2 linked regions of the Solitalea canadensis DSM 3403 genome follow. The protein of the gene in region 1 binds, or shares a complex with, the protein of each later gene. Links are inferred from orthologs where the notes say so. Each region holds a gene or a part of one and is shown on either strand. Other genes may lie near its edges. The genes, in order: mnmE and mnmG.

Region 1 (12,731 bases):
TTTTCTTTAAAGTTTTAGCTAATTCTAGTGATACAAAAGATTTGGTTTGTGTTGTGCTCAGTCCATAATAAGTATAGATTTGACCGTAGTGAATAGCTGGAACGCCGGTTTCGGCAAAGTCTTTTTTTTGCAAACCATTACCACGAACCAATTCCGAAACTTCCCCCAAAGCTTTCCACTCCACTTCAACGCCTTCTAATAATTTTTCTAAATAACCCATGTTTAATTGTTAATGATAAATGGTTAATGGTTAATGTTGGTTTTTGGCTGATTTGATAATTACGGTTAGTAATTTTATAATCTCAACAGCATCGTTGTTGATGCTTTCAAATTGCTCCCTGGTCAAATAATCGGTTGCTTGCAATAATTCTAACCAATATTTTGTTTCGTTGATTTCTTTTTGAGCAATTGCCATTTTATGTTTAAAGTCGGTTTTGGATTCAGCGTGTTCCGCCTCTCGAACCATTGCACCAACACTTGTGCACTCTTTTTTCTGCTCGCACAAATACTGATACAATTTCACAATTCGCACCGCAAACCCAAAACTTTTATTTTTGACTATATTCTCTTCCATCCCATTGATCATTTACCATTGATCATTCTATCGGACAAGTAGTTTTAACTACACTTACATCAAATTTTTGGATTTTGCCCGTTGGTGCGTCTTTCCACGTGGTTAATCCCATATTTTCTTTTTGGAGGCCGGCTCTGTTTACAATTACTTCGGCTGCTGTTTGCCCGTGTATTGCCCAATGCAGTTTGTTTTGCACTGTGGCAAAAAACGTTTGGTTGCCTGGGCGGTTACATCATAATCAATGGCTGTGGCATAGATGTCGGTTATTTTTTGATAGAATTTTCGTTCGCTCAATCGGATCTCCCGTATCCGTTGTAGCTGTTCTTCAAAGTATTTTTTCCCGAGAATGGTCCCGTCATTTTTCAGACGTTCGTCATCCATCGCAAAACCCTTAATAGTAAATTCCTGCACTATTTGCGTTGCCCATTTGCGAAACAAAACGGCTCGTTCAGAATTTACTTTGTAACCCACAGCAATGATGGCGGAAAGATTATAGTGCTGTGTGTTATAGCTTTTGCCATCTGTTGCAGTTATCCGGAATTTCCGGATAACTGCAACTTCTTGTAATTCATTGTCTTTAAATATCTTTTGGAGATGCTCGCTAATGGTTCTTACATTTACGTTATAGAGCGTGCCCATCATTTTTTGTGTCAGCCATACATTTTCATCAGCATAAATAGCATCAACACCGCCCTCTCCTGTAGCTGCAATAAAAGTTAAGTATTCTGCCGAAGAAGAACGTACCAATGACTTTTTATCGGTATTCTTTTTCATTATCCTTCAATTTCTCTAACAATCAAATCAATATCAGCTCGAAGCGCATTTATCTTTTTCACAGTTTCTGATATCTCCATATTCAACTTAGCGATATTTATTACCTCTCTATTATCTTTAGCTTCAACATAGGAACTTACAGAAAGATTATAATCGTTTTCAGCAATTTTGTTGTTGTCTATAGATTTTGCTATGTGGTCAACATCTGCTTTGCTGTCGAATAGCTCCATAATCTTTTCAATGTGTTTGTTTGTAAGCACATTGTTATTGGTTGCTTTTTTGAAGAAATCTTCACCACTTGCATCTATAAATTGCGTTTTATTATCAGGCTTATGTTTAGAAAGAACCAGAATGTTTACGGCGATAGAAGTACCAAAAAAAAGGTTTGGTGCTAAAGAAATAACAGTTTCTACAAAGTTATTGTCCACCAAATATTTTCTGATTTTCTGTTCCGCACCGCCACGGTAAAAAATACCAGGAAAACAAACAATAGCAGCTCTGCCTTTACTTGAAAGATAACTTAGGGCATGTAATACGAATGCAAAATCAGCTTTTGATTTAGGAGCCAATACACCGGCAGGTGCAAAACGGTCATCATTAATTAGTGTGGGGTCATCGTCACCAATCCATTTTATGGAGTAAGGAGGATTAGACACGATGGCATCAAAAGGTTTTTCATCGCCATAGTGCGGGTCAATGAGAGTATTGCCCAGGGCAATATTAAACTTGTCGTAATTGATGTTGTGCAAAAACATGTTCATACGGGCCAGGTTGTACGTGGTGTGGTTCACTTCCTGCCCATAAAAACCTTCTTCAATAATATGATTATCGAAATGTTTTTTGGCTTGCAACAGTAAAGAGCCAGAACCAGCCGCTGGGTCGTATATCTTGTTTACTTTTTCCTGCTTGTGCATGGCCAATTGGGCAATGAGTTTGGAAACGTGTTGTGGCGTAAAAAACTCACCTCCTGATTTTCCGGCATTGGCGGCATAGTTGGAAATCAAAAACTCATAAGCATCGCCAAAAAGGTCAATATGGTTATCTTCAAATTTCCCAAAATTCAATTCTTCAACACCTTTCAAAACAGCAGCCAAGCGAGCGTTCTTACTTTCAACGGTATTTCCAAGTCTTGTGCTTGTGGTGTCAAAATCGGCAAATAATCCTTTTATATCTGGTTCAGATGCGTAACCATTTGCGGAACTTTCAATAGCGTCAAAAATCGCTTTTAAGTCGGTGTTAAGATTGGTATTGGTATTGGCTTTTTCAGCCACATTTACAAAAAGCTGACTGGGATAAATGAAGTAACCTTTCGTTTTAATGGCATCATCTTTTATTTCGGGTGTAATTACACTATCCGATAAGCTTGCATAGTCAACGCTATCATCACCACCTTCAATGTAGTTGGTAAAGTTTTCACTAATAAAACGATAGAAAAGAGTACCTAAGACAAACTGTTTAAAGTCCCATCCATCAACTGATCCACGAACATCGTTGGCTATTTTCCAAATTTTAGCTTGCAATTCTGCTCTTTGTATTGTGCTTGTCATTTTTTATCGTTTATTATGCCTATTGATTTTACTCTTAATATCATTTACTCAAACACATCTACAATTTTTTTATAGAGTGTATTCTCGCCCAGATTTGAAAAAAAAATGTGACATCAATTCTTTTTCTTAATTTTTTTTGATACAGATTTTAATGCTTCATCTGCCGTTGGTTCATCTTTTACCAATTGCATCAGTTGGTCTGTAAGCCAAAGGGTTTCTAACTCTACTTTATCAGCTTTAAGGATTTCAGCCAAGAGTGGAATTTGTTCCTTTTTCAATGGGCGTAGTCCCTTCTCAATTTTACTAAGCTGGGCTGTATCCATATCAAGCTGTGGAGCCACCTGCCGTAGGTACAAGTGTTGTGCTTCCCTTAGCATTCTAATTCTTTCACCTAATTGGCTTTCCATTGTCTTATTTTTGACTTGTCAAATATTGGCAAATATAAACAAATAAAAGAAAGGGTGTACCGACTTATTTTGCAGCCCCGCCTGTTCGGACAGACAAGCTTGCAAAGTTTGCAAACTGTACAACGAGCCATCGGCCGCCTCTCAAAAGGGAGGGAGTAAGGCCATAAAAAAGCCTCCGGTGGAGGCTTGAAAGATGCAGTTAGAAGTTGTTTCAGGAACGGGCAAATGTTAGAAGCAGACTATAATCGCCTTTGTCGGCTGCCTTTACTGCCCGAAAGTAAGCCGCACGGGCATCGCCCTCGCTGGAAAGATTGGCAGCACCCCAGGTGAACACGGGCAGCTTATAGATTTTCTCAATGATAATATCGGCCATAAGTCGGCTATGCCTGCCGTTGCCATTAGCAAAGCAATGAATGCTTACAATGCGGTGTTTGAACCGCACTGCAATTTCATCAGGAGGGTAGGTATTATGTTCGTGCCAGTAACGCACATCATCCAGCAGGTACCGCAATTCGGTGGTTATTTGCCATTTATCTATGCCAATGTTCTTGTTGGTTTTACGAAACTCACCTGCCCAGGCCCCATACATCGGCATACATGCGTTTATGCACCGTGCGGACAAAATCTTCTGTAAAAACCAGCTCCGGCTTAAAGGAACGCCCTAATGTCCACTGTACGGCCTGTTCTATGTTTTGCTGCTCAAATTCGTCCAGTTCGCCATGGGTGGCAATGGTAGGAATGAGCAACCCTTCTTTCTCTTCTTCATCTAAGGGGGTTTGTCCATCAATGTATTCTAAATCTAATCCCATAAGATTTTAGGCATTTCGTTTTGAATGGCTGTTGCTCTTTCCTTGATGGCCGCTTCAATCCGTTTTTTTGAATTGGCCTGGTCTTCGAGCTTCATGGTGTTGGCGGTCCGCATTACAATTTGGGTGGCCAAATCGGTGGCCCGTTTTTCGATGAGGGCATCCAGCGATCCGTCATTGGGCACAAAGCCATAGACCAACTGCATATCCATAGCACGGGCAATTTCCCGGAGGGATTTGATGGTAATGGAACCGTCCTTTTCCCGCTTCTCAATATCCATTACTCCCTGCTTGGAAACGTTCAACTTGTTGCCGAGTTGCTGCATAGTCATCCCAATGGTGGTGCGGATGGCTTTTATCCATCCGGTGGGTGGCATGGCCACCTGTTTGAGTGAAGCAAAGCCCAGCATTTTGCTGTTGAGCTGTTGCAGTTGGAGTGATTTTTTGCCCATAAAGTAAAGTTATAGCTTGACTTTTACAAGGCAAAAGTAAATCTAATACTTAACTAATGCAAGTTATTAGTAAAGTTATTACTTGACTTTACTACCCGTTCGGTAAAGCCGTGACTTGACTATTTAGGACGAAAATAGCCTGCAAATAACTGATTAACAATATAGATAACGGATTTTTACTACAGTGTTCTGTAGTGGCCAGCCTTCAGCTTTTCCAAAGCCTTGCCGGTGGCATTGTGGAGAATATCATCCACGGTACTGGCAGAAAGTTGGAACTGCTTGCCGGTTTCAACGGCCTGTTGACGGGTAAATTCTGCCGGTAAAGCATCAAAGAATTTGCGTTTGCTATCGCCTGTTTTGAATTGGGTGCTTCGCTTTGTTTGGGCAGGTTGTTGAATAGGAACCCCACTCTTGCTTAAATACATTGCCCAGGGCGTCCGCTTCGGTTTCGCAAATAATACCTGTGCCTTCGTTCTGCTCCAAGTGCCAAAGGATTTTTGCATAGCTGGTATTTGCCGGAATGTAGACCACTTTAAAAGAAGATAGTTACTTTCCAATACAAAACCTAGTAAAAATACTATCCAGCAAATCCTCATTCGAAATATCACCAGTAATTTCACCTAAATGATGTAAAGCACGTTTGATTTCGAACGCCAACAATTCACCTCCAAAAGGTTGATCCATCAAACGTAACGTATCGTCCAATGCTTCATTGGTTTTTTGAAGTGCTTCAAGGTGACGCACGTTGGAGATCATGGTTTCGTCGTTATTCAGTTGATCTACATGGGCTTTATGCAATAACGCTTCTGTAAATTTATCAAGGTTAATCCGGTCTTTGGCTGAAATGAATAACATCCCGTTTAAACCTGCATATTGTTTTTGCAATTCCGTTTCGCTGGTTCTATCTAATTTATTGGCTACTAATAAAATAGAGTCGATTGAAGTATGTTGACCCAGTTCTTCTACAATTGCTCGTAATTCATCTGCTGATGTTTCTTCCGGATCGAATAAATAAATAACCAGTGCTGATTGGCGAATCTTCTCGTAGGCCTTCTCTACTCCTATGGATTCAATTTTATCAGAGGTTTCGCGGATACCAGCTGTATCTATAAAACGGAAATTAATTCCACCTATGTTTATTTCGTCCTCAATGGTATCTCGCGTGGTTCCGGCAATTTCAGAAACAATCGCTCTTTCTTCATTCAGCAAAGCATTCAGCAACGTTGATTTCCCTACATTGGGCTTGCCTGAAATAACTACCGGAATACCGTTTTTAATAGCATTCCCTAAGTCAAACGACTTAATCAGTTTTCGGATTACCGATTGAATGCTGCTAATTAATGCTTTTAACTGGGGACGGTTGGCAAACTCTACATCTTCTTCGGCAAAATCTAATTCCAGCTCAATTAGCGCAGCAAAGTCGATCAACTGCTGACGTAATGCCTTTAGCTCATTGGAGAATCCTCCACGCAGTTGGCGTAATGCCATGTTATGCGAGGCTTCGGTGCGACTGGCAATCAAGTCGGCTACAGCTTCTGCTTGTGAAAGGTCTAATTGGCCGTTTAAAAATGCGCGTAACGTAAACTCTCCGGGCTTCGCAATTCTTGCTCCGTTTTTAATAAACAGATTAATAAGCTTTTGGATGATATAGGGTGAAGCATGGCAAGAAACTTCTACCGAATTCTCACGGGTATATGAGCTTGGTGCTACAAATACGGTAGCCAAAACTTCATCGATAATGATTCCATCTTCTCTAATCGTTCCGAAATGAACGGTATGAGAGGGTTGTTTTTCTAAATCCTTCCCATGAAACACTTTGTTACAAATAGAAATTGCTTCCGGACCTGATAATCGGATGACCGCTATTGCACCTGTTCCCGATGGAGTGGCTAATGCAACAATGGTATCTTCTGCAAATGGAGAATTAGAAAACATTTAATAAAAATTTGGCTTTATGCCGCAAAGATAAGATTATTATTAGCTGTTAGCTATTAGCAATTAGCCGTTGGAAAATGAACAAAGGATAACTACTCAAAGTTAACAGCGAACGCCTATTCATAGTTTTTTAGCCTTTTCGGCTCTTAACATTTCACCGAAGGTTAAATTGTACTGCATCGCATTTAATGTTAACGCTATGCGCCGTGCGCGGGTAGGTTCAGTTTTAGCACTATTGATCCAGTTGATAAAGTAGTTTTGATGAGATTTGGGTAATCTTTCAAAGCTTTGAAGCACCTCCGATTCATCTTGCAGACAATCATAAAGATCTTCCGGCATTTCAATTTTAAAGTCTTTATCCTCTTCCAACTCTACATGCAACATAGCTCCTGCCGACTTACCTAATTTCTTACGCAGTCCGGCATTAAGGGCGATAATAAAGTTACCTTGACCAACAGGAAACATGGCCATTCCATTTATGGGGGTATTATCAAGGGTTCCTTTTACCCGTAGTTCTTTACGATTTCCAGGTTTGATTTCCTGAGCCAAATCAGCCGGAATATCAACATAAGTCCAGCCCGTTTTTTCAGCATTCTTCTTGTATTGAAATATGACAGCTTCAAAGGTTACCATGAAGTGAAGATAACCGCAAAGACGCAGAGGCGCAAAGAAAATTACGAATTATGTGTTACGAGTTACGTGTTATTAGTTTTTCAGAAGTGATAATTCTTAACATGAAACACTCTACAAAAAATCAAAAACCTTTTGCAGCTTAGCGACTTTCCTTAAGCGGTATAACTATGAATGTTAATAGTTGCCGACATAGGGATAACTCGTAACTCGAAACCCACAACCCGAAATCAAAAAACTTAGCGGCTTTGCGTCCTCCCTTTAAAACTTCTCTTCAATCCCTAACCCAAACAATGCAAAATCATAGCGGGCGGGATCAGCAGGATCAAACTGCCGGAGGTTTTGGCTGAGTTCGAGGGTTGTTAACCAGTCGACTTGCTTACGGGTAATTAAACCAAGTTTGCGCGCCACTCGTTCTACATGCAAATCTAGCGGACATAAAAGGTCTTTCATCTGAATGGTGTTCCAGATTCCAAAGTCAACGCCCTTATCGTCTTTTCTCACCATCCAACGCAAAAACATATTTAAACGTTTACAGGTCGATTTATTATTCGGACTGGTTACATGCTTTCGTGTACGATGCGGATAATCGGGCAAGGAGAAAAAATAGGTTTGAAAGTGATTTAAGGCCACTTCAACATTTACCTCTTTATTGTGAGGGATAAAAGCCTGTTCTAAGCTTTCGTAATAAGCATAGTGATGCTTAAAAAACTCAATAAAATATAGGGTATCGGTAGCATTAAACGTGCGGTGCTTAAAATGAAGAAAACGTTTTAAATCCTTCTCTTCATGTTGCGTAATAAACTGATGAGGAGCACCATCCATCAACGAAATCAATTCATTACATTTATTGATAATCGTTTTCCGCTGGCCCCAGGCTAAAACTGCCGCCCAAAAACCCATTATCTCAATATCCTGTTTCTTCGAAAATAAATGCGGAATACAAATCGGATCGTTAGGAATAAAGTCGGGTTGGTTGTATTGCTCAGCTTTTGCGTCGAGGAAAGGCTTTAAATCTATTATATTCATTGTATATTTCGAGTTACGGGTTGCGGGTTACGTGTTAAACACTAACTAAAAATTATGTATCGAGTTTAATAGTTCGTCCAAAACACGAAATTCGTAACCCGTAACCCGTAATTAATTTAAAACCCCAAATTCCCTAAACCCGGAATATTCGGCATTATCGTTTTCATTTCTGCAGCCATCAGTTGATCGGCTTGTTCTAACGCACGGTTTACGGCTACAGTAATTAATTCCTCCACTTCTTCCCTGTCGCGAACATTAAACACGCTTGGGTTAATTTTTATGTCCAACACCTTACGGTTTCCATTACAGGTAACCACAACAGCACCATTGTCAACCTCACCGGTTACACTAATGGTTTCAAGGCGATTTTTAATCTCTTCCGCCTTTTTCTTCGCTTCAAATAAATTGCCTAACATGGTTCTTCTTGTTTTATGTTATTTAGGACCATAGTCCATGGACCATAGACCATAGTGACTACATTACTTAGATAATAAACTAATTATCAATAAAATACTCAATTACAATTAAATATTTATCACGTAAAGTACCATGGTCTATGGACTATGGACCATGGACTAAACACTCGCCAGTGCCTTCTCCAAATCCTCAATTAGATCTTCCACATCTTCAACACCAACGCTTAAGCGGATAAGTGTATCTGTAACACCGCTTTTTAAGCGCTCTTCGCGAGGAATAGAAGCATGCGTCATTGATGCAGGGTGACCGATCAGTGATTCAACACCTCCTAATGATTCAGCCAATGAGAATAAATGCGTACCGCTTAAAATCTTCATGGCATCTTCCATTTTATCACCTTTCAGAGAAAACGACATCATGCCGCCAAAATCACGCATTTGCTGTTTTGCTATTGAATGGTTGGCATGATCTTCGAAACCTGGCCAATATACTTTATCTACTTTAGGATGATTTCTTAGGTAATGAGCAATGGTCTTTCCGTTTTCAGAATGACGCTGCATGCGCAAATGAAGCGTTTTAATACCTCTTAAAACAAGGAAACAATCCTGAGGACCAGGTGTAGCTCCACAAGCATTTTGATAGAATGCAATCTGCTCTGCTAGTTGATCATTATTTACCACTAATGCGCCCATAACCACATCCGAGTGACCCGACATGTATTTAGTCAACGAGTGCATTACGATATCAGCACCTAAAGTCATTGGATTTTGCAAATAAGCCGATGCAAATGTGTTATCAACACCTAATAAAATATGGTGTTTTTTAGCAATTGCCGAAGCTCCTGCAATATCAATGATCTTTAAGGTAGGATTGGTTGGCGTTTCAATCCAGATCATTTTTGTATTTGAATTGATATAGCTTTCAATATTTGCCACCTCTTCCATCCCAATGAAATGAAACTTCAATCCGTAATTCTGATAAACTTTGGTAAAAATGCGATAAGTACCTCCGTATAAATCGTTAGTACAAATGATTTCATCACCAGGTTTAAACAATTTCATCAAGGTATCAATCGACCCCATACCGGTACTAAAACAAAAACCATGTTTGGCATTTTCAAGAGCAGCAATGTTATCTTGAAGCTGCGCACGTGTAGGGTTTTGTGTACGAGCGTATTCATAACCCTTATGATTTCCAGGAGCTTCCTGCACGTAAGTTGAAGTTTGAAAAATTGGTGTCATGATGGCTCCGGTAGACGGATCAGGGAAAACACCTGCATGAATGGCTTTTGTACCGAATTTCATATTCTTAAATATTGCTATTAATTAAGTGAATGTTAAGATACTTTACAATGTGGCAATAAAATTGTTATTAGTCTTTTTGCAGTTTACGAGTAAAAACAATTTTTAAAACACAAAAGAAAGAAAAACAATTCATTTAATTTATCAACTAATCTTAATTATCTAACGCTCATGAGATTAATCTCCTCTAAGGTCATCGTCATGCTGGGCATGCTTGGCTTAATGTTTACCTCCTGTCAAAAGGACGATCAAAAAGTTTCCAAATCAATGGATGTCGAGGCTTCTGTTCAGGGAGTTTCAAAAAATGACATCATCGTTGCCGATTTATTTGAGCAGATCAACATCATTTCAAGAAGCAACCCTTCTTTAATTGACGAAAGTGCTAAAAGTAAAGCTGTAGAGGGTTTTGGAGATGATGTTTTGGGTCATTTGGAAGATTTCTCATGTGCCAAAGTTAAGGTTAATGTTGGATGGCCAAAAGTGGTTACTGTTGATTATGGAGCAGGTGGATGTGAAGATCCTAAAACCAAAAAACTTCGCAAAGGCAAAATCAAGCTTACTTATAATAAAGTATGGTTAGCCCTTGGATGCGAGGTAACAGTAGAATTTGAAGATTACTGGTGTGGCGACACTAAATTTGATGGTTATTGTAAAATTACTTCAACAGGTATTGCTAAAAATGGCAACCTTAAGTTTAAATTAGAATGTGAAGGAACTAAGATTCACTGCGAATGTGTTGAAAGATGGTCTTGCAAAAAAGAGATTGAATGGTGCAATAATGGCACACTGCTAAACATTTTTGATGATTATTATTCAATTACAGGCTATGGTGAAGGTTCTGATAACAAAGGCAACTATTTCACCGAAAAAATTAAAGTTGCCCTTATCAAAAAAGCCTTCTGTCCTTGGATAAGCAAGGGTTCTATAGAACTTAGCTCAAGTAAAGCTCCATTATGTACGTTAGATTTTGGTGCGGGCGATTGTGATGCAAAAGCAACTTTAACTATTAATGGAACTACCAAACAAATCGATCTATAATTTTTCTTATTCCTAACGTTTATTTAGCGTCGCATTCAGGTAATGCGGCGCTTTTTTTGCTTTTACCTCTTCCTGTTGATTGGTATACAATGCCTATTAGTTAAAGTTTAATTATTAAGCATTGTATACACAAACAATCGCCTGATTTATCCTACATTTTTAGTTAAGAAATAAACTTAATTTACTTTAATTCAAGTATTTGGTTACTATTTTTAACTATCGCTTTAAAAACTGAAACGAATTATTTTTTTCATCGTTAAACTCTTTTAGATTCATTTGGTCTGACAATAAAAACTAACCACAATAAAAAAATATGAAACTTATCACCTCAAAATCACTTGTTCTTGCAGCAGCAATTGCATTAACTTTTACTTCCTGTAAAAAAGATGATAACGAACCGTCTGCTAATGCAGAACAAACATCGGCTGTTGATAACCAATTGGCTGACGATATAACCACTGATGAGATTGACTTATTTCTTACTGCCCTTCAAAATAAAATGCCTAAAACTACCACTAGCGCATCTGTATCGGTTGAAACTACTGATACTGGAACCGACACACGTACGGGTGCCGTGGTAACTATTACAGGTGAAGGATTTCCGAAAACCATTACAGTTGATTTCGGTACTGAAGGAAAAACGGTAAACGGTATTACCCGCAAAGGTAAAATCATTGGTACGTTAACAGATTATTGGTGGAAACCCGGAGCAGAATTAAAAATCGTTACGGAAAATTTCTCCTTAAATGATGTAAAAATCACAGGAACTAAAATCTTCACAAGCAAAGGTTATAATGAAACAACAAACAGTTACACTTATACAGTAAAAGTTGACAGAGCAAAAATCAACAGTGATAATCAAACTTTCACCTGGAGTGCCGAACGAACTATTACTTACTATACCAAAGGAACCATTACTGCACTTGACGACTATTTTACGGTAACAGGTGCATCTTCCGGAACTAACCGCGCTGGCGATAGCTTTACAACAACGATTACTACAGAACTTAATAAACCTATTATTTCTCGTTGGTTTGTTTCTGGAGTTATCCAACACCAAGTAGGTTCTCGTCCGGTAGCAGTACTTGACTATGGAAATGGAACAACTGATAATAAAGCCACTGTTACAATCGGTGGAACTACAATTGAAATTTCTTTGCACCGATAATTGTAAAAATATATTATAAACAAAAATCCCTGTAGCTGAATACGCTACAGGGATTTTTTGTAGGTATTATCAACTTCATTATTTTCATCATAAAAACTATTGGATAAAGTTATTATTCTTGTATATTGATGTTAAAACATCAAATTCCTGTTAAACTACATGAGAAAAAGCAAAGAGGTATGTGACATGAGTAGTTGCTTTTTATGCAAATATTGTATCAAAGAGTGGCTACCGGCTGTTGAGAGCCATAAAAAAAATTTCGACTACAAAAAAGGTGAAGTAATATTTAAAGAAGGAGATCCGGTTGAAGGAATTTATTTTGTTTATAAAGGCAAAGTAAAAGTACACCAAAAATGGGGCGAAGATAAAGAGTTGATCATCCGGTTTGCGAACTCCGGAAGTGTATTTGGCCATCGTGGATTAGGAAAGTATACTTCCTACCCGATTTCCGCAACTGCCATCGAACCGACTACGGTTTGCTATATTAGCAAAGACTTTTTCCTTGCAACCCTTAAAGTAAATCCAAATTTGCTTTTTGAAACAATGCTTTTCTATTCGAATGAACTACAGATCTCTGAGCAAAAAATGAAAAACCTAATGCATATGTCGGTAAAAGGACGAGTTGCCAATGCATTATTATCATTAATTGACAC
Region 2 (12,800 bases), 2.2 Mb from region 1 along the record:
GAGCGGGTCATATTTATTCAAGTACAACAAATCCGGTTATTGCAACTGGCGATGGAATTGCAATGGTTTATCGTGCAAAAGGCAAGGTTAGAAATATGGAGTTTATTCAGTTTCATCCTACTGCATTGTATAATCCAGGTGAATATCCTTCATTTTTAATTTCAGAAGCAGTTCGTGGTGCAGGTGGTGTGTTGAAAACCAGGAACGGTGATGAGTTTATGCATTTATATGATGAACGAAAATCATTAGCTCCACGCGATATTGTAGCACGCGCAATTGATGCAGAGATGAAAAAATCGGGTGATGATTTCGTTTACCTGGATATTCGTCATGTAGCTAAAGATGAATTGTTGCGACATTTTCCAAATATCTATGCTAAATGTTTAAGTATAGGAATTGATATGAGTAAAGATATGATTCCGGTTGTGCCGGCTGCTCATTATATGTGTGGAGGAATTTTGGTTGATGAGTGGGGTAAATCTTCAATTCAACAATTGTATGCTTGCGGTGAATGTTCTTCAACTGGTTTGCATGGTGCTAATCGTTTAGCATCCAATTCTTTATTAGAGGCTTTAGTTTTTGCAGAGCGTAGTTACCAATCAGCTATTAAGGATATTGAGTCACTCACTATTCAAGAAGGAATTCCTTCATGGAATGATACTAATACGGTAAAATCTAACGAAGATATTTTAGTTACTCACAATTTGCGAGAAATGCAGCGATTAATGAGTGATTATGTGGGGATTGTTCGTTCTGATTTTCGTTTAGACAGAGCAAAAAGAAGACTTGAATTATTGTATAACGAAACTGAATTATTTTACAAGAGTACTAAGATTTCTATGAAGCTTTGTGAATTACGAAATTTAATTCAGATTTCTTTTTTAGTGATTAAAGGTGCAATAATACGTAAGGAAAGTCGCGGCCTACATTACACAACTGATTATCCTGAAAAAGATAATGGTAATTTAGTTGATTCAATATTTTAATTTTTGAGATTACACCGATTAGTTTTGATTCCACCGATTTAATCCTTATAAATCTGTGATATCAAATAAGAATCTGTGTAATCATCAATATAATCTGTGTAATCATATATAAAGTTATGGCACTTATAAAACCAGTTGAAGGAAAGCATCCACAATTTGATGACAATTGTTTTTTAGCTGATAATGCTACAATTGTCGGTGATGTTAAAATGGGGAAAAACTGTAGTGTTTGGTTTAACGCAGTTGTTAGGGGAGATGTTAATTTTATTACAGTAGGCGATAATTGTAATATACAGGATGGAGCAGTTATCCATTGTACTTATCAGAAAGCTGCAACTATTATCGGGAATAATGTAAACATCGGACACAATGCATTAGTGCATGGTTGTATTTTAAAAGATCATGTGCTTGTTGGAATGGGTGCGATTGTAATGGATAATGCTGTTGTAAATGAATATTGTATTATTGCGGCTGGAGCAATTGTGTTGGAAAATACAGTATGTGAATCGGGATATTTATATGCCGGAGTTCCTGCAAAAAAAATAAAACCAATTACTGATGAGCAGCGTCTATTGTTAGATACATTACCAGGCAGATATATAATGTATTCTGATTGGTTTAGAGAATAAATAAAAAACTCCTGAAATTTTCAGGAGTTTTTTATTTTACATTAATGCATTATTATTCTTTAAGAACCATGTCTATACACATTACGGCTGCAAGAATTAATTTTCTTTCGTCTGAATTTTGTGGTACATGGTCTTCGATTTGGAGAACATAATTATCAGCACTAGTAAATAATTCTTTTCCTAAGCCAGCCCATTTTTTAGTCACTTTTGCTAACTGAACATCACCTTTCATAAATGAAAAATCCCAGCTAGTCCATTTTCCTTTGAGTGTACAGATTGGTCTTTCATCCGAATCTAATACATCAAATTTTCCACCAATAGAAAAGAATTTTTGTTTGAATTTACCAATAACTTTTCCGCTCTGATCTAGTACATCAACTTTTGAAAGGAATATTGAAACCCCTCTTTTGATAGTAATTAATTCATTTTGAGAGTTGTCAGTAATTTTGATTTCAAACGGAGTCATGCGTTTGTAATCAGTAAAACGAAACATTTTTGTAAAGAAACCTAAATTTGGTTCGCGACATAACATTAATGTTTCTTGCGTTTCAAGGTCCAGGATGTCGAAATTGTTAGCGGCTTTGAACATGCCAACATGTTCTTTAATGAAGAACTGATTCTTTGAAAGAATGGGATGCATATAAGTAGTTAATAGTATTTCTTTATTGTACGACAGAAATCAATTAAGGTTAATATTTATTTCAATTTCCCAGCCTGCCCGAACTGCAATTTCATCTTTATAATAAAAAACGGGTTCTGGTTGTATTCCTTTTTCTACCTGACCAATATCCCATTTTCCGTTTTTGTTGACATCTTCGATATATCGAAGTTTGTACCTGTCTGGATTTACAATAGTAAAATAGTAAACTTTGTTTTCAGAAATAAGTAGTTCTCTTACAACTTCATTTGAAGATGTTAAGACTTGGGCTATATATTGTTTACCAGGAGCAATAGAAAAATTAGCTGATACAGTTCCATAATTTGCCGTTGAGTCTGGTATGAATTTTCGCTTATAAGAGGAGTTAGTTTTTCCAAAAACGTCGGCAAGTTGATTTTCCTTAATGTTGATTTCGTAAGTTTTAGTTGTATCCCAACTATAAGTTACTATGTATTCTCTTATTGCATTAGGTTTTAGGCTTACTGTAAAGTTTGTTTTTTTTACACTGTCTTCCAATAATTCAATTTTGGTTTTGTCCAAATCCTTTAAAGGACGTGAAAAAATCAGGTTATAGGTATCACCAGGTTTTAATAATTCTGAAGTTAAATTATCTGTAATTTTTATCGGAGCCATTTTAGGATCTTGATTAAAATTTCTCACTAAGATTGTATCGAATGGTTTTCCCTGTTTGGTTAGCTCAATCCTTGTTGAATCAAATTTAGTGCTAGGCAACCAAATAGACACAGAATCTGATGTTGCTTTTTCTAATCTGATTTTATTTTTGAAATCTTCCGGGAAGAGCACATTGTATTTTACAGAGTCATCAGGATAATTTAATTTGACTAAGATTTTTCCTTCATAATATTTATTTTCTCTTACTCTCGTTTTCCTAGGAATCTGTGGTGAAATTGTAAAATTCAGAGTTGTACTGTCTTTTTGTAAATCGACAGGTTTATCTAAGAATCCTAAATATTCTTCTTCATCAAAACGTTTGTTACCATTATCGTCGGCAATTGCATAAATGTTGTACGATCCATTTTTTATATTGTTTAGTTCAAACTTTCCTCCGGTTGTAATGCTTGTATATAAAATTGGTTTTTGTTTGTAAAGTGTTTCTTTGTCGGTAGGATACAAGGCAATAATTACGTTTTTTAATTTTGATGTATCGATCACGTAATTTACAGTACCCGATATTTTTAAAGAGTCGATGTAATTTCCAGTTGAGAATACATAACGGTAATTTTTTACTGGGTTCGATTCAGTAACATCAGAAATTGAGTTTCCAAAATTTATAGAGTACGTTGTATTTTCTACAAGCGTATCTAAAAGTTTAATTTGGATGATATTTTTTTTCGCGACAACATCTGGTGCCGGATCCATTTCCGGAGATACGCTAATTTCTTTGAACTGATTTTTTAGTTGGATTAATTCATCAAATTCAATTTCTATTTTTTTGTCTTTAAAATTTAGCGTTTTATTTTTTGGCGTTTCGATTAGAAGTTTTGGCGGTGCTATATCTTTTGGACCGCCGGTTGGACTAACAATGTTAGCACATGCACTTAAAAATAATGTTGATAGAAAAAATAGGTGTAAATTATCCTTTAAAAACTGTCTTTTGTAAAATTTCACGTTTTTAAGCCCTCTGTTTAATTTAATTGTGTTTATAAGTAATGATATTAAAAAAATTAGATAGTGTCTTATATAGCTTTATAATAAGTCAGTTTTTGTAACTAATAATTTATCTAAATAACTGAAATTCAGTTATTTAGATAAATGTATCATTAAAACCGAAATATCGGCTGGTGAAACACCAGAAATTCGTGAAGCTTGACCTAAAGTGCGAGGTTTTACCTTTTTCAATTTTTCACGTGACTCTTTTGAAAGAGAGACAAGCGTGTCATAGTTGAACTCTGGATTAATTCCTTGGTCTTCCATTTTATGAAGTTTAGAAACCATTTCTAATTCTTTCTCAAAATAGGTTTCATACTTAACTTTAATTTCAGCCTGTTCAATAATTTCTTTTTTATTTCCGTTGATGAATTCTTTTAATGGTTGATAAGCCTCAACTAAGTCAACTAAATCAATTTGTGGACGTGATAGTAAATTGAACAATTTTGTGTTTTGTGGAATTGTTGAAGTTCCTTTTTCTTGCAAGAACGCATTGATTTCTCCTGGTTCTACAGATTTAGATTTCATGAATTTCACAATTTCATCTGATTTACTGATCTTCTCATTTACCTTTTCCAAACGTTCTGGAGATGCTAAACCTATATCATGCGACAGTTTAGTCAGTCGAATATCCGCATTATCTTGTCTTAATAGTAACCGATGTTCAGCTCTTGAGGTAAACATTCGATAAGGTTCCTCGGTACCTTTCGTCACTAAGTCATCTATGAGTACACCAATGTAAGCTTCCGATCTTTTTAGAATCACTTCATGTTTATCATTGATTTTTTGGTGAGCATTTATACCAGCTAAGAATCCTTGCGCAGCAGCTTCTTCATAACCAGTTGTACCATTTATTTGTCCCGCAAAAAATAGATTTGAAATTTTCTTTGTCTCAAGTGTCGTATGTAATTGAGTAGGAGGGAAGAAATCATATTCAATTGCATAACCTGGGCGGAAGAATTTTGCATTCTCAAATCCTGGAACTTTGGTCAATGCTTTATACTGTACATCTTCTGGAAGTGAGGTAGAAAAACCATTTACATAAACTTCAACTGTATTCCAACCTTCAGGTTCAACGAATAATTGGTGTCTGTCTCTTTCAGCAAAACGGTTGATTTTATCTTCAATAGACGGGCAATACCTTGGACCTAAACCTTTGATTCTTCCGGTAAACATTGGTGAGCGGTCAAAGCCTTCCTTTAATATATCATGAACTTCAGGACTGGTATAGGTAATGTAGCACGATCTTTTTTCAGTAGGAAGAGGAAAATCTAAATAGGAGAAACGTCCTGCATTTTCTTCACCTTGTTGTTCTTCCATCACAGAATAATTGATACTTCTTCCGTCAATTCTTGGAGGAGTACCTGTTTTCATTCTGCCGGATTCTAATCCTAATTCAACTAAATGCTCCGTTAAACCAGTAGCACCTTTCTCACCCATACGTCCACCACCAAATCTTTTTTCGCCAATATGGATGGTTCCGTTAAGAAAAGTTCCGTTTGTAAGTACTACAGCTTTCGATTTAATTTCTAGTCCAAGTGAAGTTTTTACTCCATAAACAGTATTACCTTTTACAAGTAAACTGCTTACCATATCCTGGAAGAAATCAATATTTGGAGTCTGTTCAAGCATATTTCGCCATTCTTCATGGAACTTATAGCGATCGTTTTGTGAACGAGGACTCCACATTGCAGGGCCTTTTGATTGATTAAGCATGCGGAATTGGATTGTTGTTTTATCACTAACAATACCTGAATAACCTCCCATTGCATCAATCTCTCTAACTATTTGACCTTTTGCTACGCCACCCATGGCTGGGTTACATGACATTTGGGCAATAGTTTGCATGTTCATGGTTACTAGTAGAACTTTTGAACCTAAGTTTGCAGCTGCAGCAGCAGCTTCACATCCGGCATGACCGGCACCAACTACTATTATATCGTACTCTGGAAACATATTTCTTTCATGTTCCACGTGGAACATCTCTTTATATTCGTGCTATTTATTTGAATCTGCAAAGTTACGAAAAATCAATTTGGTAGTAGGAGAGCTCATTATTATGTTTAAAGCGAGAATAGCTTGGATATAGCTGTTTATTTTTAGGTGAATATCCTGTTCTGGTCTGTAGGATCATATTTTGTAAGGTGATAACTATTATTGAATTTCTTAATAAATGATATTTTTTATATCTATAATGAATGCACTATACCTTACTATAATGTTTCACGTGAAACATTATACCTGTATTATTGTTCCGAGGTGGATTTAGTTAGGTTTTTTTAGCGTATATAGTTTAGTGATACACATATTCACGTCATTTTGAATTTAAATTCAAGGGTGATTGAATTAGTATCTTATTTAGTTAAATCAAATTATCAGTTATTAAGCAACTATTTTTGAAGCAAGAAACTGCGGGTAGTGATTTTAAAGCAACTTTGGATGTTAGAGTTATGCTTTTGGAATAGTTAATCCTAACTACGACTAGTAAACTATCTTAGTAGGATATAAGCATTAGGCTATTATTTTCTTAAGCGATATCTTATTTGCTAGTAATTAGACCTAATTATGATAATATTATTAGGTATTGGCTTTTATAGTAATGTTTTACGTGAAACGTTATATGTGTATGTAGTTTTTAAATATTAATCAATAAGCTTCTTTTAACTGGTGTTAAATGCTGTAGCTAGTTTCATTATGTGTTATTTTAATTATAATAATCAAAATCCTGGTATCCATTCAATAGCACTTTATTAGTACAATGTTTCACGTGAAACATTGTAATGGATTCTTTTAAGGTATAGTTTGATAATAGTGCTAAATAGCTGATTTATGTTCCCTTTTTATCTAGTTGAATCCTATAATGTGCTATAGATTTCCTTGTAATGGTTTTTGTATGCATTAGGCTTATCATACTGTATGTTCAACTATATAATAGAATAGAGAGGGTTTTAAATCTTTTGTTTGAATCTTAGTTTTTATTGCTATTGTTTTACTAATTGATGTTTTATGTGAATATATTAGTTAATCTATAACTTTTTGCTTTTGAAAGATGTTATATAGCTGTTTTAAGTCAAGGATCATATATTCTAATTAAACTTGCAGTAGCTTAAGAGTTCGTTTTTTGATTAAAGGCTGTTTATTGTTTCTTAAATAAATGTTCCACGTGAAACATTAATCATAGTATGTATTTAATTATTGTTTGTTTTACCTGTGAGTGAATGCTTATATAACTGTATAATTCAATGTTTATGGATTATAATTAAAACAGGCAGCTAGTTTAATCGCTCGTCTTTTGGCTTAGGAGCTATTTATTACTTGTTATGGAAATGTTTCACGTGGAACATGGTAGAAGTATCAACGTTGTTCATTACCTATTTTCCTATGATTATAGGGTATTTAATTATTTTAACCCAATGTTCATATATTGTAATAACAATTGGTAGGAGTTTAATCAATCGTCTTTTGATTGAGAGTTGTTTATTAATTGTTTACCTGTATTGGATGTTGGATAACTGTTTTAGTCAATACTTTCTACTATAATTAAAACTGGTAGGTGGTTTAATCTCTTTTTTTGGAATAAAAGTTATTTATCGCCTGTTAAGGAAATGTTTCACGTGAAATATTGATTATAGGATGAGAGTAATTCATAGCTTGCTTTACCTGTGATTTGATGTTGTAAAACTGTTTTGATTCAATGACCATGTTTTATAATTATAACTGTCAGTTAGTTTAATCGCTAGCTTTTAGAATAACAGCTATTTATAGTTCCTTAAGTAAATGTTCCACGTGAAACATAACGCTTAGAATTTTTTCTATGCGTTTTATTTACATTGGTTATATGCAGAAGGTTTATTTAATAACCTTGGAAAATTAGTTATTAAGAATAATACGCTATAATTATAGTAAGTGATAAGTATATATAAATAGTGTTTATGAAGGTTAGATTTATTGATTTGTTATCAGATATTATTTGAAATGACATATATGATTGTAAATGCGAAAGACATAAGTTAACAACCTTATAAATAGATATTTTATAGACGATAGGATAATTATGTTCAGTATAACCGTAGACTAATTGATGTGTCAGTATTGCTTTTACTTTTTAGGTAAATAGATAATTGAAATATTTGTATTTGGTTAAAGTTTCACGTGAAACTTTATTATTGCAGAATTTTAATAGTAAAAACCTACATCATCTGCTGTAATAGTAAAAAATGCTTAATGTCTATATATTTATGAATTTGCATGTAAGTGCAGCCTGGTTTATTCATGTTCCATGTGAAACATATTATTTTCTATAAAGTAGGCTTAAATCCAATATTTTATCAGATGTATATATAGTGATACCTTCTTTAAGAGTTAGTGAAGAATAAACCATTGCTTTTGCCACATCTATTGTCTTTATTGATCTATACTTCTTTAATGAGCCTAGTAGGAGAGGATTAATAATATTCATTAGTTTGATCCAAAAGGATTCGCCCGTTCTATGTTCTTTTCTGTCACCAACCAATAATGAAGGTCTAAATATGCTTACTATTCTATACCCAAGTTCCTTAATGTCGTTTTCTACCAAACCTTTAAGTTTATTATAAAATATAGCTGAATCTTTATTAGCTCCCATTGCACTGACAAGTAAAAAATGAGTTGCGCCGTTCACTAATGCTATTTTAGCTATTTCTCTCGGATATATTCGGTCTATAAGTTCATAATTTTCTTTTGTTCCTGCTTTTTTCATTGTACTGCCAATGCAACAGAAAACAATATCAGCTTTTATATCATTTTTATAGTTTTCTAGTAAATTAAAGTCAATTATTAACTGAGTTAGTTTTTTGTGAGAGATAGGAAGCAGTTTTCTTACCAGTATGGTTACTTTATCAATATTTTGATTCTCTAAAACTAAATGCAGACAATCTGTACCCACCAAACCGCTCGCACCTATAATTAATGCTGATTTCATACAATAATGTTTTTTGTGAATTTAATCTTTTGATTACATATCTACTTGATTATATCGTACAGATGTTAAGTAATTGGTAGGAGAGGGTAAGTATGAATACTATTATTCATTGGAGGTTAGTAATGCAGGAAAAAGTAAAATTACTACTGAACTAATTGATTTAAGCTTTATAAGCGTGTAAAATTGGAATCAAGGATAAAAAGAATGATTAATTAGGTGATACTACTTTCTTAACATCATTTGGTTTTAAGAGACTTATTCAATAGGCAGCTGTGCTAAAAACAGTATTTGCACTAGAATCAGTGTAATTTGGTTTCTAATTTTCTATTGAATATAAAAAAGGCTTTATAAAGGTAAATAATGGATAAGGTCCGTTAGAAAAACAGAATACTCTTCTGCAATAGCATTAATTATTTCCAGCGGTTTTATAATCCATTTTTTTGAATTTTTCCCTTTGTGCCGTAGTTAAATAGGTCAATAGTATCGTTTCAATTAACAATTTATGTTTTGAAAACAGTTTTTAAGAACAACCTATTAAAAGAGGTATTCTAACTAAAAATATACTTCATTGGTGTAATTATAACATACATACACCTGTTGCAACATTATCTGAATAACCCAAAATCTATATTAGGTCTTATACTTGATACTGTAATTGGTTTAATGGTATTAACTATCAATTTATCCAATACGGAATTATAGACTAACCGTAAGTAGTTTATAAATGTAGTTTTCTTGCAAAAAGGTTATTTACAGGAGGTATGATGCTTAATACTACAGATAAAATAGCTATTTGTTAGTTAAATTATTCAGGCTAATTAAAGTTAGAATTAGTGTATGATTTAACATATTGGGGGTCATTTTACCTGGATTATACACTCAGTTCTTTTATAAATCCGGATTGAAAACCCTTTATCCGTATTGAAATTGAATAGGATTCTATTTGATTGAACAGGCCACTCAAAATTTAATTTATTAGTAAGTCTACTGCAGTATAAGTGTCGAACTCTAATTAGTTTATTATATAACCGTTTAATTTAATCAATAACAGTTACTGGTTAGAATATTGTTTGTTGCTAATTAACTGCTTCAGACAGTTTGACTAAGGTGTATTTGCAGTGTAGGTTTTGAGATTAGTTTATGCTAAATAGTAGTATTAAAAGGAAAATGTCAGCTGCCTTTGCTATCAATGGGTTTGCATATAAAATAAAATGTTTGGTAACTCTATTATACGTCTGTACTAATTAACCTAATCTGGTTTGTTGTACTAATTATTAATATTTCAAGTATATCAGCACCTCATAAAACTTGGGGATGTTAGTACCTGCACTTAATGCTGTAGATATATTACTCCAGCCCAATTATTAGATCTTTTCGTAATGGTTATTATTGATGCAATATTCTTTTTATGGCTAATTACAATGCTAATAAGGGCATTTAACTTATCCTTCTTGTTTAGACTTTAGTATAAATGGGATTATTAATATAATAGCAAGTCTATTATACTCACCAGAATACAGAAGCCATGAATAATAGGACGGATGGACTAATTAATGGCTTAAAAAATAAGGCATAACTATTATCGTCATGCCCTATTAAATGGTGTAATAATAATTAGGATTTTGATTAAACGGCATTAATGCCACTATTAAAAGTTATGGTCTTGCAAATTTTTCCTCACAAAGTTTTCCATTGTCGTTGATGTGTTAAAATAGCGTTTCCCATGTAGGTTTTAGTCTTTTAATTAGTTTAAATAAAATCATTATTAACCCTAATTATTTAGTAAATTAATTATTATTAAATTATATGTTTAAACATTAAATGTTTTTACGTACATTTGTATCGTCAATAAGAAAGGACACAAACATGAAAACAATTTTTCATCGCGCTAAAGAGCGCGGATTTAATAATCTGGGTTGGTTAAAAAGTTATCACTCTTTCAGTTTCAGTCAGTTTTATGACCCTCAAAAAATGAACTTCGGTTTATTAAGGGTGTTAAATGACGATGCTGTTTCAGCTGGAATGGGCTTCGGCGCACACCCTCACGATAATATGGAAATTGTAAGTATTCCACTTTCGGGTGAATTAAAGCATAAAGACAGTACGGGTAGAGATGAAGTTATTAAAACACATGATGTTCAGATCATGTCGGCCGGTAGTGGGATCACCCACTCTGAATTTAATAACTCACGGGAGAAAGAAGTAAAATTCTTACAGATATGGGTGTTCCCTAATGAAAAGAATATTGAACCTCGTTATGAGCAAAAAACTTTTCTTCCGGAAGACCGTGAAAATAGACTATCGACGGTGGTTTCTCCCAATAAGGAAGAAGGTGGAGTTTGGATTAACCAAGATGCCTGGTTCTCTTTAGGAAACTTTGATGAAAATAAAACAATCTCCTATGACCTTAAAAAAGAGGGCAATGGTGTATATGTTTTTGTGTTGAGCGGAGAAGTTGAGGTAGATGGTAATACTTTAGGTGAGCGTGATGCAATAGGTATTTGGGAAACCAATAAAATAGATGTTAAAACAAATACTTATACAGAGCTGTTGTTGATAGAAGTTCCAATGAATTTTTAATTTAAAAATATAGTATTTCAAAAATGGAAATAGTAGAAAAAGTAGATGTTATTGAGCGTTTAACCAATTTTCGTTACGCTACTAAAAAGTTTGATTCTTCAAAAAAACTTACTGAAGAGCAGGTTAACAATATTTTAGCCGCTTTGAATTTAAGTGCATCATCATTCGGGTTACAACCCTATAAATTCATTTTGGTAAATGATCCTGAAGTTCGCGAAAAATTAAAAAATGCCGCATTCGGACAAACTCAGGTTACCGATGCATCTCACTTAATTGTGTTTGCTCACAAAACTTCAATGGATCATGGTTTCATTGAAAAATACATTGACAATATTGCTACAACCAGAGATGTTCCACGTGAAGCATTAGGTGGTTTTGAAGATGTAATGAAAGGTACAGCTAATAATCTAACAGAAGATGCTGCAGCTTACTGGAATGCTCGTCAAACTTATATCGCACTAGGAAATCTACTTACTTACTGTGCTGTTGAAGGAATTGATGCTTGTCCGATGGAAGGTTTCGATGGAAATGCTTTTGATGAAATCTTAGGATTGAAAGAGAAAGGTTTACATGCAGTAGTAATTGCTCCGGTTGGTTATCGTTCTGAAGAAGATGGTATGCAACACGCTAAAAAAGTAAGAAGACCAATTAGCGAGATTGTTGAAGTAATCTAATTTTAATTTAGGAATTTGAGGAGGTGTGAATTTTGGAAGCACCTCAACTTCCTTTTTTTTGAAATTGTATAATTCGATCTTAAATAATAAAAATGCCGTTCTTTGCTATAAAGACGGCATTTTTTATTGTTAAATGTTGATCATTCTCAAATTTTTAACTTCCCAAGCTCTTAAATTTACTTAAGTAGTAATTTTCCTTCTCCGTCATTAAGGCTTTATCCTCTGGTTTTTTATCGTAATAACCACAAAGATGAAGAATACCATGGACAATGACCCGATGTAGCTCTGTATCGCCTGAAACACCGAATTTAGAGGCATTTTCATTTGTCCTGTCTACACTGATAAAAATATCGCCAACAATCTGGTCTTCTTTTTCTGAATTATCAAAGGTTACGATATCTGTATAGGTATTGTGATTAAGATATTGCTTATTGATCTCCAGCAAATAATCATCAGAACATAAAATGAAATTAACATCCTTCAGTTTAAAACCTTCTTCTTCTACGGTATTCTTAATCCAGGTTTTAAGTTTTGCCTTATGATTGAGTTTAAAATCGATTTCTTCGTTGAAAAAATTTATAGCCATTATACAAAATGAGTTCTTTCTGTAAATTGCTTAATTGCAATTACAGTCATGTAAGTAGT

Evidence for each region.
Region 2: the proteins of mnmE (region 1) and mnmG are in contact, whole or in part, in a solved structure (PDB 9HIP), measured with the Escherichia coli proteins. The link is inferred for Solitalea canadensis DSM 3403 from one-to-one orthologs.

The regions. Positions count from the first base shown.
Region 1 is NC_017770.1:2,329,181-2,341,911, forward strand. What follows is about bases 4,302-7,149. They hold mnmE (tRNA uridine-5-carboxymethylaminomethyl(34) synthesis GTPase MnmE), read right to left. Parts: upstream 6,496-7,149; coding sequence 5,107-6,495; downstream 4,302-5,106. Other genes in these bases: SOLCA_RS09645 (mobile mystery protein A), read right to left, coding at 4,302-4,560; SOLCA_RS09650 (hypothetical protein), read right to left, coding at 4,740-5,063; SOLCA_RS09660 (YdeI/OmpD-associated family protein), read right to left, coding at 6,616-7,128. Also shown: SOLCA_RS09615 (restriction endonuclease subunit S), read right to left, coding at 1-220; SOLCA_RS09620 (four helix bundle protein), read right to left, coding at 251-574; SOLCA_RS09630 (type I restriction-modification system subunit M), read right to left, coding at 1,348-2,895; SOLCA_RS09635 (helix-turn-helix domain-containing protein), read right to left, coding at 3,009-3,302; SOLCA_RS09640 (mobile mystery protein B), read right to left, coding at 3,514-3,924; SOLCA_RS23475 (hypothetical protein), read right to left, coding at 3,869-4,111; more of SOLCA_RS09645, read right to left, coding at 4,102-4,301; SOLCA_RS09665 (TIGR02757 family protein), read right to left, coding at 7,387-8,154; SOLCA_RS09670 (YbaB/EbfC family nucleoid-associated protein), read right to left, coding at 8,271-8,570; SOLCA_RS09675 (trans-sulfuration enzyme family protein), read right to left, coding at 8,730-9,875; SOLCA_RS09680 (hypothetical protein), read left to right, coding at 10,044-10,910; SOLCA_RS09685 (hypothetical protein), read left to right, coding at 11,224-12,078; SOLCA_RS09690 (Crp/Fnr family transcriptional regulator), read left to right, coding at 12,238-12,731. UniProt on the Escherichia coli protein: Exhibits a very high intrinsic GTPase hydrolysis rate. Involved in the addition of a carboxymethylaminomethyl (cmnm) group at the wobble position (U34) of certain tRNAs, forming tRNA-cmnm(5)s(2)U34.
Region 2 is NC_017770.1:4,488,146-4,500,945, reverse strand. Bases 3,467-6,383 are described here. They hold mnmG (tRNA uridine-5-carboxymethylaminomethyl(34) synthesis enzyme MnmG), read right to left. Parts: upstream 5,898-6,383; coding sequence 4,035-5,897; downstream 3,467-4,034. Other genes in these bases: SOLCA_RS18855 (Ig-like domain-containing protein), read right to left, coding at 3,467-3,902. In the rest of the region: nadB (L-aspartate oxidase), read left to right, coding at 1-986; SOLCA_RS18865 (gamma carbonic anhydrase family protein), read left to right, coding at 1,103-1,615; SOLCA_RS18860 (phospholipid scramblase-related protein), read right to left, coding at 1,668-2,255; more of SOLCA_RS18855, read right to left, coding at 2,295-3,466; SOLCA_RS18845 (Rossmann-fold NAD(P)-binding domain-containing protein), read right to left, coding at 8,233-8,901; SOLCA_RS18840 (pirin family protein), read left to right, coding at 10,768-11,481; SOLCA_RS18835 (NAD(P)H-dependent oxidoreductase), read left to right, coding at 11,505-12,155; rRNA maturation RNase YbeY, read right to left, coding at 12,310-12,741. UniProt on the Escherichia coli protein: NAD-binding protein involved in the addition of a carboxymethylaminomethyl (cmnm) group at the wobble position (U34) of certain tRNAs, forming tRNA-cmnm(5)s(2)U34.